3 regions of the Parabacteroides sp. KHUB-02 genome follow, and region 1 is predicted to be linked to each of the others. Evidence: riboswitches for the same ligand, from Rfam matches in the RefSeq annotation. Region 1 holds a riboswitch; each other region holds the start of a gene.
What was found. Region 1 has a riboswitch for cobalamin ahead of accC (acetyl-CoA carboxylase biotin carboxylase subunit). Riboswitches for the same ligand answer to the same signal wherever they lie in the genome.
Positions count from the first base shown of each region.

Region 2: it holds a riboswitch for cobalamin, as region 1 does, so the genes downstream of both, ACYIA1_RS06230 (ABC transporter substrate-binding protein) here and accC (acetyl-CoA carboxylase biotin carboxylase subunit) in region 1, are expected to answer to the same signal.
Region 3: it holds a riboswitch for cobalamin, as region 1 does, so the genes downstream of both, ACYIA1_RS12160 (porin family protein) here and accC (acetyl-CoA carboxylase biotin carboxylase subunit) in region 1, are expected to answer to the same signal.

Region 1 is NZ_JBWQEV010000001.1:4,294,151-4,299,259, reverse strand. Features, by position in the region: gene ACYIA1_RS18210 (acyl-CoA carboxylase subunit beta) at 1-609, opposite strand, end outside; gene ACYIA1_RS18205 (acyl-CoA carboxylase biotin carboxyl carrier protein subunit) at 602-1,126, opposite strand; gene accC (acetyl-CoA carboxylase biotin carboxylase subunit) at 1,139-2,650, opposite strand; cobalamin riboswitch at 2,737-2,937, opposite strand; gene ACYIA1_RS18195 (sugar O-acetyltransferase) at 3,427-4,020, shown strand; gene ACYIA1_RS18190 (HAD family hydrolase) at 4,013-4,630, shown strand; gene ACYIA1_RS18185 (TerB family tellurite resistance protein) at 4,721-5,109, shown strand, end outside.
Region 2 is NZ_JBWQEV010000001.1:1,431,404-1,436,512, forward strand. Features, by position in the region: gene ACYIA1_RS06215 (formate--tetrahydrofolate ligase) at 1-938, opposite strand, end outside; gene ACYIA1_RS06220 (hypothetical protein) at 1,332-1,844, shown strand; gene ACYIA1_RS06225 (precorrin-2 C(20)-methyltransferase) at 1,893-2,597, opposite strand; cobalamin riboswitch at 2,664-2,862, shown strand; gene ACYIA1_RS06230 (ABC transporter substrate-binding protein) at 2,926-4,089, shown strand; gene ACYIA1_RS06235 (iron ABC transporter permease) at 4,099-5,109, shown strand, end outside.
Region 3 is NZ_JBWQEV010000001.1:2,736,354-2,741,462, reverse strand. Features, by position in the region: gene scpA (methylmalonyl-CoA mutase) at 1-953, shown strand, start outside; gene coaW (type II pantothenate kinase) at 1,083-1,937, shown strand; cobalamin riboswitch at 1,957-2,159, shown strand; gene ACYIA1_RS12160 (porin family protein) at 2,452-3,060, shown strand; gene priA (replication restart helicase PriA) at 3,148-5,109, shown strand, end outside.

The sequences.
Region 1 (5,109 bases):
CACCGCCTTTACGACATCCGGCCCCGTGATAAACATATGACTTTGCTCTTTGACCATAAAAATAAAATCGGTCAAAGCCGGGGAATAACAAGCGCCCCCCGCACAAGGCCCCAAAATAGCCGATAATTGGGGAACGACTCCCGAGGCCATCGTATTTTGGTAAAAGATAGAAGCATAACCAGCCAAGCTATTCACCCCTTCTTGAATCCGGGCACCCCCCGAGTCATTCAAGGCGATGATCGGCGCTCCGTTCTTTAAGGCTAATTGTTGCACTTTCACGATCTTAGCGGCATTCGTGGCACTCAAGGTCCCACCGTATGCGGTAAAATCATAAGCGTAAACAAATACCAAACGACCATCGATCTTTCCATAACCACTTACCATTCCATCACCGGGAATCTTATTCTTATCCATCCCGAAGTTTGTACACCGATGCACCACGAATTTATCCAGCTCATTGAAAGTCCCTTTATCCAACAGCATCTCGATTCGTTCACGGGCGGTCATACGCCCGCAAGCATGTTGTTTCTCAATGCGATTCAATCCTCCTCCCAACGAGGCCTCTTTATTCAAAGCCTCAAAATCTTTATATAATTGCTCGTTATTCATATGAATCATCTTTTAATAGGTCTAAAGTCATAAGCACTTGATTGTTATCAACGGAATCTCCCTCGGATACCAATATATCTTTTACCACGCATGCTGAGCTTACCTTATAGTTACTCTGCATCTTCATCGCCTCAAGTACGACCACGGTATCCCCCGTTTCCAAGCGATCTCCTTTCCGCACAGGTATTTTCACGACTTTACCCGGCATCGGGGCGACAATCTTGTCATCTTGCTTCTCTTCCGCACTTTTACGCATACGCAAATATTTCTTTTGGGTATCTACGATATCCACATGATAGGAACGGTAGAACATATTCACGTCATAACTCCGATGATCTTCTCCGGAGATGATCTCCGCGTTAAATGAGTTCCCATCGTGCAAGACAGAACAACTGCCGTTCTCCGTCATCACGATATCCACATCATACGGCTTCCCGTCGATAGAAAGCCGGACTTTATTCCCTTCTTTACTGACCAATGTCACATCGGCCACACGATTTCCGATATGTATTTCCATAACCAATACCCGTTAAATCCGTAAGACACCTTTTTGTAAACCAAACTCCCGCCAACGGCTGATAGGACGTGTATCCACCAATTGGGTAGAAGTATTTTCCTCTAAATTCATCAAATAATCCATATAAGCGGCGATCATGGCGATATTCTCGATTTCCTCGTTATTACCGTTAGACCGTTGTAGCATCCGGGCATTCTTAGCGATAAATAATGTATTATATTCCCCTTTCACGAAATCAGGATTATGCATGATACGTTTCAAATAACTGAGGTTCGTCTTTAAGCCCGTGATTTTATATTCATATAGAACCCGGCGCATACGCTCGATCGCATACGCACGTGTCGTTGCCCATACGATTAATTTACCGATCATAGGGTCATAATAGACCGGAATCTCATACCCTTCATATACATAGCTATCGATACGTACCCCGATACCATTCGGTTCCGTTAATTGCCGGATAATACCCGGGGAAGGCATGAAATTATTTTCCGTATCCTCCGCACAGATCCAGCACTCGATGGCATGTCCTCGTTGGAAAAGATCTTCTTGACGAAGATGCAAAACCTCATTATTGGCGATACGGATTTGTTCCTTTACCAAATCCACCCCTACCACTTCTTCCGTGATAGGATGCTCTACTTGTAGCCGGGTATTCATTTCCAAAAAATAAAAATGGCGGTCCTTATCTACAAGGAACTCTATCGTTCCCGCTCCGGAATAATGAACCGCTTTAGCCGCAGCCACAGCCTTTTCCCCCATTTCTTTACGTAAGTCCGCTGTTAGGAATGGAGACGGGCTTTCCTCTACTATTTTCTGGTTACGACGTTGAACCGAACATTCCCGGTCAAATAGATGAATGACATTACCATGGTTATCTCCCAATATCTGGAATTCTATATGATGCGGCTCCTCTACGAATTTCTCTATATATACCGTATCATCACCAAATGAGGACAACGATTCTGAACGAGCCGTATGATAAGCCTCGACAACCTCGCCCTTCTCATGTATCAGGCGCATCCCTTTTCCTCCACCTCCCATAGAAGCTTTCAGCATAACAGGGAAACCAATTTCTTCGCAAACCCGAAGCGCTTCTTCCGCACTTTGCAACGGTTGCTCCGTACCGGGAACCACAGGAACCTCTGCGGCGATCATGCGTTTGCGTGCGGCGATCTTATCTCCCATCGCTTCCATCGTCTCCGCTGACGGGCCGATAAATATCAATCCTTCTTGCTTACAACGGCGTGCGAAGTCCGCGTTCTCCGACAAGAAACCATAACCGGGATGTATCGCATCGGCATGGTGCCGTTTCGCCGCAGCGATCAGATTGTCTATATTCAAATAACTTTCCTTGGAAGCCGCCGGGCCTATCAAGGCTGCCTCATCCGCATACATTACATGCCGAGCGGTACGATCGGTCTCCGAATATACAGCAACAGTGCGAATCCCCATCTCCTTACATGAGCGCATCACACGGATAGCGATCTCACCTCGATTCGCAACAAGCACTTTACGGATCATGTCGCCACGAGGACATAAATTCTCCATAAATCATTAACTATTGATTCTTATTCTTTTCGTACTGCTTTCCTAATCCCTCGAGCAAAAACAGCCTTTAATGAATGGCAGGTCTTCTGACTGACTCCCATCTTGAGGCCTTCCCGGTCGCTAGAACCAGTGGCGATAGTGTTGTTTCAAGATGTTCTTCGGAGCTTCACAGCAGCGGGACTGTCCGGGATTCACACCCGATTCCCTTTTAATCCACATACCCGAATGGTATATGCGGAACCGATTCGGGGGCAAAGATAGTATTTTTTATTTAACTATCCACTTCAGCCAGGCCGGAATATACGGAATACACGGATCCCAAGTAAAATTCCGTACAATAAGCTCACAAGAGAAGCTTATGCATAAAGCATTAAAAATCAAAATTAAAAAAACAGGATAATCTTTCTGCGAAAACACATACATGTTTTTGAAAAAAGTCGTACGTGTTTTCTGGAAAGGTCGTACGTGTTTTCCTGAATCCTTCCACCGAAAACAATAGCGCATGCTAAAATTTACAAGAAGCTCCACTTAAATGAGATGTTAAATGAAAAAGTCTTACTTTTTGTAGAGTCAACAGGCAAGTACAGTTTTTATACATTTCGTTTGTTCGTGTTCTCAGCTATTTTGTGTAACTTTGCGTATGCTTGAAGGCATATCAATTTGAAGCTGCCTATTCTTGCTTGCGTTACCTTGTCGTAATAATTGGCTCAAATAAAGAATAAGACTCTACAATGAGATGAATTGAACACATGAAAACTGAATATCAAAAATGTATGGATGAGGAGCCTTTCGACGGCTCATCGCCCGAAATAACGGAAATGACTGTCCGTAACAAAAGGCTACTACACCAACTCAGAGAAACGGATTATGCCGACAATGAGGCAAAGCAGCGCATCTATCGGCAGATGTTCGGAAGTATCGGCAAGGATGTTTACATCGACATAGACTTCCGATGCGAGTATGGGAAAAACATCTATTTCGGGAACAAGGTGATCGTGAACATGAACTGTACGTTCCTCGATAATAACAATATCATTATCGGTAACAACGTGATGATAGCCCCCGATGTGAAAATATATACCGCAACTCATTCCGTCCACCTCGCAGAAAGGATGCCGGAAAGGACATGTCCCGGAGCGTCCATCTGCGACACAATTGCCCGACCTGTCCTTATAGAAGATGGTGTATGGATAGGAGGCGGCTCTACAATCCTTCCGGGTGTGACTGTCGGCCAAAACTCTGTCATCGGAGCAGGCAGTGTTGTCGTGAAAGATATTCCTGCCAATTCCATAGCTGTCGGCAATCCTTTCCGTGTAATTAAAAATATCGAAGATAATGATTAAAAACCTCATTTTTGATTTTGGCAAGGTCCTTGTAAATCACGATTTGCAACCCTTGCTTGAACGACATTTCGGGGATGATGAAGTGTCGCTAATCGGTTTTCACAAGATTCTATCAGATCCGGAATTTATAAACATGTGCGACCGTGGAATAATCCCGTTTGAGAAAATGATTGACGGAGCGATAAAAAGGTATCCTGAATATAGTGATGCCTTCACGTTTTTCAAAGATAATTATCTTGAAGAGATAACAGGAGAGATTGAAGGTATGCGTGTACTTCTAAAAAAATTAAAGCAATCCGGATTCAAACTATATGGGTTGACGAACTGGAGCGACACAATCTACCGGGTCATGGAGAAATTCGACATATTCCGGTTGCTTGACGGTGTGGTAATATCGTGTGAGGAACATTTCATCAAGCCTGAAAAGGAAATTTATCTTCGCCTTTGTGACAAATATAGCCTTAAACCGTCGGAATGTTTGTTTACGGATGACAGAATGGTGAATGTGTTGGGTGCAAAGGCGATTGGAATGGAAGCTGTATTGTTCACAACACCCAAAGAATATATTTTTGAAATAGAGCGAATTTGCGGTATCAAAATTGAACAATGATGAATACCAGAAATTGCAACAGCCGGAGATGCGTTTAGAGAATAGCGAATATCGCACCATTGATTAACGACAAATAAAACAAAGAAGAATATGGGTATCGGAAAATGGATAGGCGGTGTCTTGGGGTTTATGGCATTCGGACCACTGGGCGCTTTAGCCGGTATTATATTAGGCTCTTTCTTTGAGGAAGAGGCAAACATGACGGGACAGCCCTTCGGTGGCAGAACCAATTACGATGATCAATATACACGAAGAGACCCATACGCCGGGGAGCGTAACAGTTTCCTTTTCTCCATGTTGGTAATGGCCTCCTATATCATCCGTGCCGATGGGAAAATCATGCACAGCGAGATGGAATATGTCCGTCAATTCCTCCGAAGGAACTTCGGCGAGATCGCCGTAGGCCAAGGTGAAGAGATATTGCTAAAGCTTTTCGACCAAGCCAAACGCATGGAGCAAGAGAATAGCATAGGATTCAA
Region 2 (5,109 bases), 2.9 Mb from region 1:
TTGATATTAAAGAATTTCTCTGCGCCCAGATCAGCGCCGAAACCAGCCTCCGTAATCACATAATCTCCATAAGTAAGAGCCATTTGGGTGGCCAATATGGAATTACATCCATGGGCGATATTAGCGAAAGGACCTCCATGTACAAATGCGGGAGTATTCTCCGTTGTTTGTACTAGGTTCGGCAGTAATGCGTCTTTTAGCAATACGGTAATAGCTCCGGCTATGCCAAGATCATTTACCGTGAAAGGCTTATCTTCGTTTGTATAACCCAATAAAATATTTCCGACACGTCGTTTCAAATCCTCTATATCCGTAGCCAAGCAAAGGATCGCCATGATCTCTGAAGCGGGAGTGATGTCAAATCCGGTCTCGGTAGGGACACCGTTCGCCGAGCCGCCTAGACCCGATACGATGTTACGTAAGCTACGGTCGTTTACGTCAAGAACCCGTTTCCATTTGATCTCCTTCAATCCCTCGCAGGTGTTGCGAGTCTGATAAATATAGTTATCCAATAAAGCGGTAATCATATTGTGGGCGGAAGTAACCGCATGAAAATCCCCTGTAAAATGCAAGTTGATGTTTTCCATAGGAAGCACTTGGGCATATCCACCTCCGGCAGCACCACCTTTCATGCCGAAACACGGGCCAAGAGACGGCTCACGTAAAGCGACCACCGCTTTCTTCCCTATTTTATTCAGCCCTAAAGCCAGACCGATCGAAACCGTAGTCTTTCCGATTCCCGCTTTAGTGGGAGTGATAGCGGTCACTAAAATTAAATTATGCTGGTCCATTTGCTTTTTATCGATCAAATGGATAGGAACCTTGGCAATATACCTGCCATAATTTTGTACTTCCTCACGAGGGATACCTAACGTTGTCGCAACTTCCTTAATTTTACGCAAGTCTGTTTCTCTTGCTATCTCAATGTCCGATTTCATGTGCTTTATGTAAGTTTATATAGTTTGAACAAAGTAAATCTAATTTATTATAATAACAAAATGATACGGAACAAGGTTTTCCCCCTTTATGGAATAATAAGATTGTGTTATTTTGATATTTTTGTGCGAAGATGGCGATGATCTTGCTTTTTGTGATAGCTGTTAGGCTTGAAATTAAACTTTTTGTAAAGTGAACTTTGCAAAAATCATACGTTTTGCTTGTCGCACTCTTAAAGAATTATAAAATAGTCTTTAAAATTATCCATCTATGATAATTTGATTAATTTTGTGGTGTCACAGCGATAAAAAGAAAGCTAAAATGGTTTGAGTGTGATAAATTGAAATAGATAAGAGATTAATAACATTAGCAATATAATATGTAAATTTAAGGTTATGTCAACAGTAAGATTTAGTCAGGTTACATTTGCTACTAAATCGTGGGTAGCAGAAGCATGGGAAAAGATGGTAGTGGAATTGTTTAGCGGCCGTGTCGTAGCGGAAGTCAAACAATTGGATGAAGTATGTGAATCAAAGTGGGAAGTAGAATTGAAGAAGCTTCAAAACGAGGTTCATTCTTTATGTCATCATGCGATCCATCAATTGCTCCCGATAGCCGGCTCTTATCAACAGGCATTACTGGATGACGTTGCCCAAGCCTATACGGTATACGCTCCGGAAGAAGCAGAGTCTATCTTCAACCGGGGAAACCAAGCGATCGAGGATATCAAAGGGCATGTATCGGGTATTCGCTACAACGCTTGTAAAATGCGTGAGGCGAACCGTAAAGTAAGCGAGTTGGAAGATATGCACGCAAAAGCGATCATGTACCATAATTCAGTGAAACCTTATATGGATACACTTCGTTTCCATATCGATCAGCTTAAGCATATATTGCATGTAGCGTAATAAGATGGGCTGTCCGGGTTTGGTTACTCTCCGGGCAGCCTTCTTCTTTTAGCGAGGTTGGATAATCAGTAGGGAGAAATAGGGGAAATCCTTGGAATGTATAGTGGCGATATCAGTAGTATAATATTCTTTTCCTGTTCCTACATTCTCGAAATAATGAAAAACCGCCTTATCCGCATACTGCCGGATACAAGTATGAATAGCCTCTTGGCAACCCGGTAATTTCATGATGACGATGATCATTCCATTTTCTATTTTTGCCGAAAGTTCATCGAATGACGCAGTCCCGGGGATTACATTAATTTGCTCCTCTTGTTTTACGATATGTATCCCGGCCAAGGCACCTGCCGCTATAAATGCCGGAATTCCTGCGATTCGATCTACCGGGATTCCTGCTTCCTCGAATTTATCGTATACATATTGTATAGATGAATAAAAACCAGCGTCTCCCTCGGCGACGATCACGATTTGTTTTCCTTTCAAATATTCAGCTTGGGCATCCAGAAACAATTCGTTATAAGCGTTTAACGCATCTGTCCGTTCCTTACTCATTGGCAAAATAAACGGATGGATCAAGGATTCGTCTACCTCAATAGCTTTCAATATATCCGTCGCCCGAGATATGATTCCATGCTTGCCTTGTGTAGCAGGACAATAGATAATATCAGCCTTTTGTAATGTTTTAAGCCCTTTCAGCGTAATTAATTCCGGATCACCGGGACCTAATGAGACTAAGTGAATAGGATGATTCATGTGTATCTGTTTTTATTTGAAACGCAAAAGTCCTTAAAATTGCGGATGTATACAAATATTCTTACTACTTTTGTCGCTGTAACAGGCTCCGCTTATCTCTTTTTCCGGGAGGCGGATTAAAAGGGAACCGGGTGAGAATCCCGGACAGACCACGCTGCTGTGAACTTCTAAACATTCGGACAATACCTTGGCCACTGGTTTCGTAATCGGGAAGGCGTCCAGAATGGAAGTAAGTCAGAAGACCTGCCGGTTCATAAATAAATGTTGCTGTCCCGTGGAGCAGGACGAGAGTAACTGTCAATGATCAACTGTCAATTAAACAAGGATTATGAATAAGTTTATAGCGGGTGGATGCTTGCTTTTATCGGTATTGACTTTATCATGTACTTCAGGTATCCGTGAAAAAGGAGAAATAGGGAAGACGGCTTCCGTAGAGCAATCCGCATTCTCGCAAGAGCAGGTTAAGCCTTTATACGCCCAAGGATTCAAGCTTACCTATGCGGATCAATATGTCTTGGCTGATATTCAAGATCCTCAAAACGAGGAAAGCACCACGTTTCATTATGCGTTCGTAAAAAGAGGTTCGAAACCCACGGGGATTCCCGTTGATTATACGATGATAGAGCTTCCCATCCGAAGCGTTATCTGTATGACTTCCCTGCAATTATCGAATTTTATTAAATTGGGTGCTTTGGATAAGGTCGTTGGGATTACCAGTACACGGCATTTGTTCAATAAAGAGATGAACGAACGCCTGAAAGAAGGTAAAACCGCAAAGATCGGTATAGAGGGAAATTTCGATAACGAGGTTATCATGAGTATGAATCCTGATTTGATCCTTGTATCGCCATTCAAGCGGGGAGGCTATGAGACGCTGAAAGACGTGGGTATCCCCTTGATTCCCCATTTGGGTTATAAGGAGACTACGCCATTGGGACAAGCTGAATGGATCAAGTTCATAGGCTTGTTGTTAGGGGTAGAGAAAGAGGGCAATGAGCGTTTTGCCGCCATTGAGAAGAGGTATAATGAATTAAAGGAACTTACGGCGGATGGCAAGGTTAAAAAACGTCCGATCGTTTTTAGTGGCGAGTTACGGGGTGGAAACTGGTATGCCGTAGGAGGAAAGAGTTTCTTGGCACAGCTTTTCAAGGATGCCGGCGCTGATTATTTCTTGAAAGACGATGAGCGATCCGGTGGTGTTACATTAGACTTCGAGACGGTCTATAACCAAGCGGACGATGCTGATTACTGGCGTATCGTGAATAGTTTCCCGGGAACGTTTAGCTATGAGGCATTGAAAGAGCAAGATCCTCGTTATGCGGATTTCCGTGCGTTCCGGGAGAAAGGGATTATCTATTGTAATATGAAGAACACGCCGTTTTATGAGAGTATGCCGACAGAACCGGAGATCGTCCTAGCGGATTTGCTTCATATCTTTCATCCGGATTTATTACCGGATCATGAGCCGGTCTATTATTCTCGACTTAAATAAGGAACACTGATGAGACATTCAAATACCCTATGGATGCTGGCGATTGTCACGGCTATTTTTGTTCTAATCTTTTTGAATTTGGTGTTGGGGTCAGTCTCTATTCCTCTTCAATCGGTTTGGCATATTATCTGGAATTCAGGAAATGAGCCTATTACATGGCAGAATATTATCTGGAAATCCCGACTACCACAGGCATTGACAGCGTTGGTAGCGGGAGCAGGCTTATCCATCAGCGGCTTACAGATGCAAACCGTTTTCCGTAATCCATTGGCCGGACCTTCGGTCTTAGGTATCAGTTCGGGAGCGAGCATGGGTGTCGCTTTTGTGGTGTTGTTAAGCGGTAGTTTAGGGGGCGTTGCCTTGAGTAAACTTGGTTTTATGGGGGAGATCGCCTTATCGATAGCGGCCGTGATCGGTTCCTTATCCGTGATGGCGCTGATCGTGTATGTTTCCCAAAAGGTAAAAGGAAATGTCACGTTGTTGATTATCGGTGTGATGATCGGTTACGTGGCAAACGCCGTGATCGGTGTACTTAAATTCTTTAGCGTCGAGGAGGATATCCGTGCATACGTGATTTGGGGATTGGGTAGTTTCGCCCGTGTTTCCGGTAATCAGATGACGTTGTTCGTGATTCTTATGACAATCTTGATCCCTCTCTCGTTCCTGCTTATCAAGACCATGAACTTGATGCTTCTTGGGGATAGCTACGCACGCAATTTGGGACTTAATATCAAGCGGGCCCGTTTGTTGGTTATCACCTCGGCCGGGGTCCTTACGGCGATTGTCACGGCTTATTGCGGACCTATTATCTTCTTGGGGCTAGCCGTTCCGCATTTATGCCGGGCCATATTTCAAACTTCCGACCATCGGATTTTAATGCCTGCGGTCTTATTCGCAGGTGCGGCGTTGGCGTTGATCTGTAATTTGATCGCCCGTATGCCGGGGTTCGAGGGAGCGTTACCTGTCAACTCGGTAACCGCTTTAGTAGGTGCTCCTGTAGTGGCTTCGGTATTATTTAGA
Region 3 (5,109 bases), 1.6 Mb from region 1:
CTGGTTCTTACTATGTAGAGTCTTTGACGAATGAGTTGGTACATAAAGGTTGGGCATTGATCCAAGAGATCGAGAGCATGGGTGGTATGGCGAAAGCCATCGAGACAGGTCTTCCTAAGATGCGTATCGAGGAAGCTGCCGCTCGTACACAGGCTCGTATCGACTCTGGTGTTCAGACCATCGTTGGTGTTAACAAATATCGTTTGCCGAAGGAAGATCCGATCGATATCCTTGAGATCGATAATACAGCCGTACGTAACGAGCAGATCGCCGCTTTGAAGGAGTTGCGTGCTAACCGTGACGAAGCCGCTGTTCAAAAAGCTTTGGCTGATATCACGGAGTGCGTGAAGACGAAGAAGGGCAACTTATTAGAGTTGGCTGTTAAGGCTGCCGGCTTGCGTGCGTCATTGGGAGAGATCTCCGATGCTTGCGAGGTGGTTGTAGGTCGTTATAAAGCAATCATTAGAACTATTTCAGGCGTGTATTCATCAGAAACTAAGAAAGACGCAGACTTCCAGAAAGCTTGCGAGCTTTGCGAGCAATTCGCTAAGAAAGAAGGCCGTCAGCCTCGTATCATGATCGCTAAGATGGGTCAGGACGGACACGACCGTGGCGCTAAGGTTGTCGCTACTGGTTATGCGGACTGTGGTTTCGACGTAGATATGGGACCGTTGTTCCAGACTCCGGCCGAGGCTGCCCGTCAAGCTGTGGAGAACGACGTTCACGTAATGGGCGTTTCTTCTTTGGCCGCTGGTCATAAGACGTTGGTTCCGCAGGTTATCGAGGAGTTGAAGAAACTAGGTCGTGAGGACATCATCGTTATTGCTGGAGGTGTAATCCCGGCTCAAGACTATGACTTCTTGTATAAGGCTGGCGTTGCCGCTATCTTTGGCCCGGGTACTTCCGTATCGAAGGCAGCTTGCCAGATCCTTGAGATCTTGTTAGGCGAATAAATAGAGTTTAGACCTTACGGTTTTTAAATAAAGAGAGGCTGGACAATTGATTTTGTCCGGCCTTTTTTAGTATTGTATGCGGGTTTATGTACTTTTGTAGCGATTATTCAATTAAAAAGGGAAAGAATCATGGGAATCGTTATAGGTATAGATGTGGGAGGTAGCACGACCAAGATCGTCGGCGTGGAGGATAAGAAGATCAAGAACCCGATGTTCGTGAAAGCTACCGATCCGGTAACCTCTTTATTCGGAGCCTTCGGTAAGTATATTTATGATAATAACATCTCGCTCTCGAATATAGAGAAAGTGATCTTGACGGGTGTAGGTAGCGCCTATATCGATCAACCTTTATATGGCTTACCAACTGCGAAGACGGATGAGTTCCTTGCGAATGGGCTAGGGGCGCAATATAATACGGGACTGGACAGTCTATTGGTGGTCAGCATGGGAACGGGTACCTCCTTTGTCAAGGTACAAGGCTCCACGATCGAGCATATCGGGGGATTGGGTATCGGTGGCGGAACAATCCTCGGCTTGTCTAAGCTATTATTGAAAACGCATGACTTTCACCAAATAGCGTCTTTGGCCGAGCACGGTTCCTTGAATGATATCGACTTGCATATCCGGGATATTACGCCGCATCCGCTACCCGGCCTGCCGCTGGACGTGACAGCCTCTATTTTCGGAAAAGCGGACGCGAACGCTAAGGTTGAGGATATCGCTCTCGGTATCGTTCATATGGTCTTGCAGACCATCGGACAAGGAGCTGTTTTCGCCTCGTTAAATGGCGATATCAAGAATATCGTATTGATCGGTAACCTGACTCGCTTGCCACAATGCCCGGATATTTTCCCCCGTCTGGAGGAGATGTGCGATGTCCATTTCAAGATACCGGAGTATGCCGAATATCGCACGGCTATCGGGGCGGCTTTATGCTATATCAGGAACCGGGAATATAAGGATATTTTTTGTGGAAAGTGTTAGGCTACATCAAAACTTTATGTATCTTTGCTACATGCTTTGTTCCCTTTCGGCAATCGCCGGATAGGGATTAAAAGGGAATCGGGTGAGAATCCCGGACAGTCCCGCTGCTGTAAGCTTCATAAACGGGTTGAGCAATACTGTTGCCACTGTTCATTCAAGTGAATGGGAAGGCGCTTAAGACCGGAAGTAAGTCAGAAGACCTGCAAGGCGTGTATATTTTCGACGGCTTCGAGGAAAGGCCGGAAGAGAACGCAAGAACCGTATCCGGTTTTTACTATTCTTTATCCAAGGTTTTCTTATCAAGTCGTCTCATGGTTTCGGATAATTATTTTGCCATAATAATTAGGGAAAGAAGCATGAATCTGACCGACGGGATGAGCTCCGTGTGTAAGATGCATGCTTTCTTTGCGTTTAAAGGACTGGGGTATTCCGTGAACACTCTATAGAGAATATTTGTTTATTATTAGAAAAGTGCGTTTATTTGCAACGAGTAATTAACAAAAGAAGTATGAATATGAAGAAAATTGTGGGACTTGTTATGGTTGCCTTGCTAGCGTTGATGGCGCTTCCGGCGAACGCTCAGCTTAAATTCGGTATCAAGGGAGGTGTGAATATATCGTCTGTTCATTTCAACTCGGACGTGTTGAAAGCGGATAACGTAACCGGCTTCCAAGTGGGTCCGATGATCGAGACGACCTTACCGTTGGTCGGTGTCGGGATCGATGCGGCAGTGTTGTATTCGCAAAAAGGTTTGGAAACGACCTCGGCTGGCGGGGTGAAGACTTCGATGAAGACGGATTATATCGATGTTCCGGTCAACTTGAAATGGAAATTCGGCTTACCGATCGTCAAGGCGTATCTGGCAGCCGGTCCGTATATCGGTTTCCGTGTAGGCGGTGATAAGTTTTGGGATATCCCGGGTTCCGTAGCGGATCAGGTGAAGGCGAAGAATTTCAGCGCAGGTCTTAACTTCGGTGCCGGCGTGGAGCTGATCAGTCACTTGCAGGTGGGTTTCAATTATGGTCTGGGACTGACTGATAACTATAGTATTGAGAAGGTGAACCTCTCCGACGGTGCCGGAAAGAACCGTGGATGGTCTATCACGGCAGCGATCTTGTTCTAAATAGGTGAAAATAAAATGAGAGAGGCTGGGCTTTAGAAGTCCGGCCTTTTTTGTTATTTTTGGGCTCGTAATGAAACACCTGTTTGAATGAAATACGCGGACGTCATACTTCCCCTTCCTTTGGAGAATAGCTATACCTATCGGATACCCGAAGATCTGGAGAGAGCCGTGACTCCCGGTTGCCGGGTGATCGTGCATTTCGGGAAGAAACGATATTATACGGCTATCGTCATGGAGGTACACGACCGGGAACCGGTATCCGATTTTGAGACGAAGGAGATCTACGCTTTGCTGGATGCCACGCCGGTGCTCCGCCGTCCGCAACTCCGTTTCTGGAAATGGATATCTTCTTATTATATATGTAAGCTGGGCGACGTGTATAAGGCGGCCTTGCCTTCCGGCTTAAAGTTGGAAAGCGAGACGACGGTTACTTATAATGAGGATTTCGAGGCCACCGCCCCCTTGCGCCCGAACGAGCAAGCGGTACTGGATGCTTTTAGCGGGGTTTTGAAATTGACGATCTCGGAGTTGGAGAAGAAGACCGGTCTTCGAAATGTTGTCCCGATCGTCTCTTCCTTGATGGTGAAAGGGGCGGTCGAGGTGAGCGAGGAGCTAAAGCGAGGATTCGTTCCCAAGACACAGGCGTTTATCCGTTTGGCCGAGGCTTACCGGGATGAGACGAAATTACAGGCGGTGTTCGAGGATTTGAAACGAGCGAAGAAGCAAGAGCTTCTGCTGGTCAGCTTCTTGGATTTAAGCCATACCTTGAATCCCGCTTTATCGAAGGAGCTTTCCAAGAAAGAGCTATTGGAACGCAGTGGTTATACCTCTGCGGTATTGGAGGGGCTGCTGAAACGGGGTATCTTGGAGAGTTACGAGAAAGAGGTGGGTCGTTTGCAAGTATCTGTCTGCCGCTTGCAAGAGCCGAATCCGCTCAGTCCGGCGCAAGAGAAAGCCTATGGAGAGATCCATGAGGCTTTCAAGACGAAGGAGGTCTGCTTGCTTCATGGCGTGACTTCCAGTGGTAAGACCGAGATATACGTCCGTTTGATCCATGAGGTCTTGCGGCTGGGGCGGCAGGTTTTATATATGTTGCCGGAGATCGCTATCACGACCCAGATCACGGAACGGCTGGCGAAATTATTCGGGGATAAGCTATTGGTCTACCACTCTAAGTTCTCGGATAACGAGCGGGTGGAAGTTTGGAATAAGCTATTGCATAACGACGAGCCTATGCTGGTATTGGGGGTCCGTTCGTCCCTCTTCCTTCCGTTTAAGGACTTGGGCTTGATTATCGTGGACGAGGAGCATGAGAATACGTATAAGCAGCAGGACCCGGCACCCCGTTACCATGCCCGTAACGCTGCCATCGTCTTGGCGGGTATGCACGGCGGTAAGACCTTATTGGGTTCCGCCACCCCCTCCATCGATTCTTATTTCAACGCTACGGCGGGGAAATACGGTCTGGTTGAGTTATCTACCCGCTACGGTGATTGCTTGATGCCGGAGATTATTACGGTGGACGTGAAGGAGCTAAAGCGCAAGAAGATCATGAAAGATACCCTTTTCTCCCCTCTGTTGGTGGAGAAGGTGCGGGAGGCCCTATCCCGGGGCGAGCAGGCGATCCTATTCCAGAACCGCCGGGGATTCGCCCCGATGATCGAGTGCCGAGGGTGCGGGTGGGTGCCTCGTTGCGTGAATTGCGACGTTAGCCTTACCTACCACAAGGCGCATAATCAGCTGGTTTGCCATTATTGCGGTTATACCTACCGCTTGCCGCAGGTATGTCCCGAGTGTAAGGGGACGGAGTTCAAGATGCAAGGCTTCGGTACGGAGAAGGTAGAGGAGGAGATCGCTGGGCAATTCCCAGCGGCGAAGGTGGAGCGGCTGGATTTCGATACGGCCCGTACCCGCACGGCTTACGAGCGGATCATCTCGGATTTCGAGAAGGGGAAGACACAAATCTTGATTGGTACCCAGATGTTGTCGAAGGGATTGGATTTCGGGAATGTCAGCGTGGTCGGAATCCTGAGTGCCGATAGCCTGATG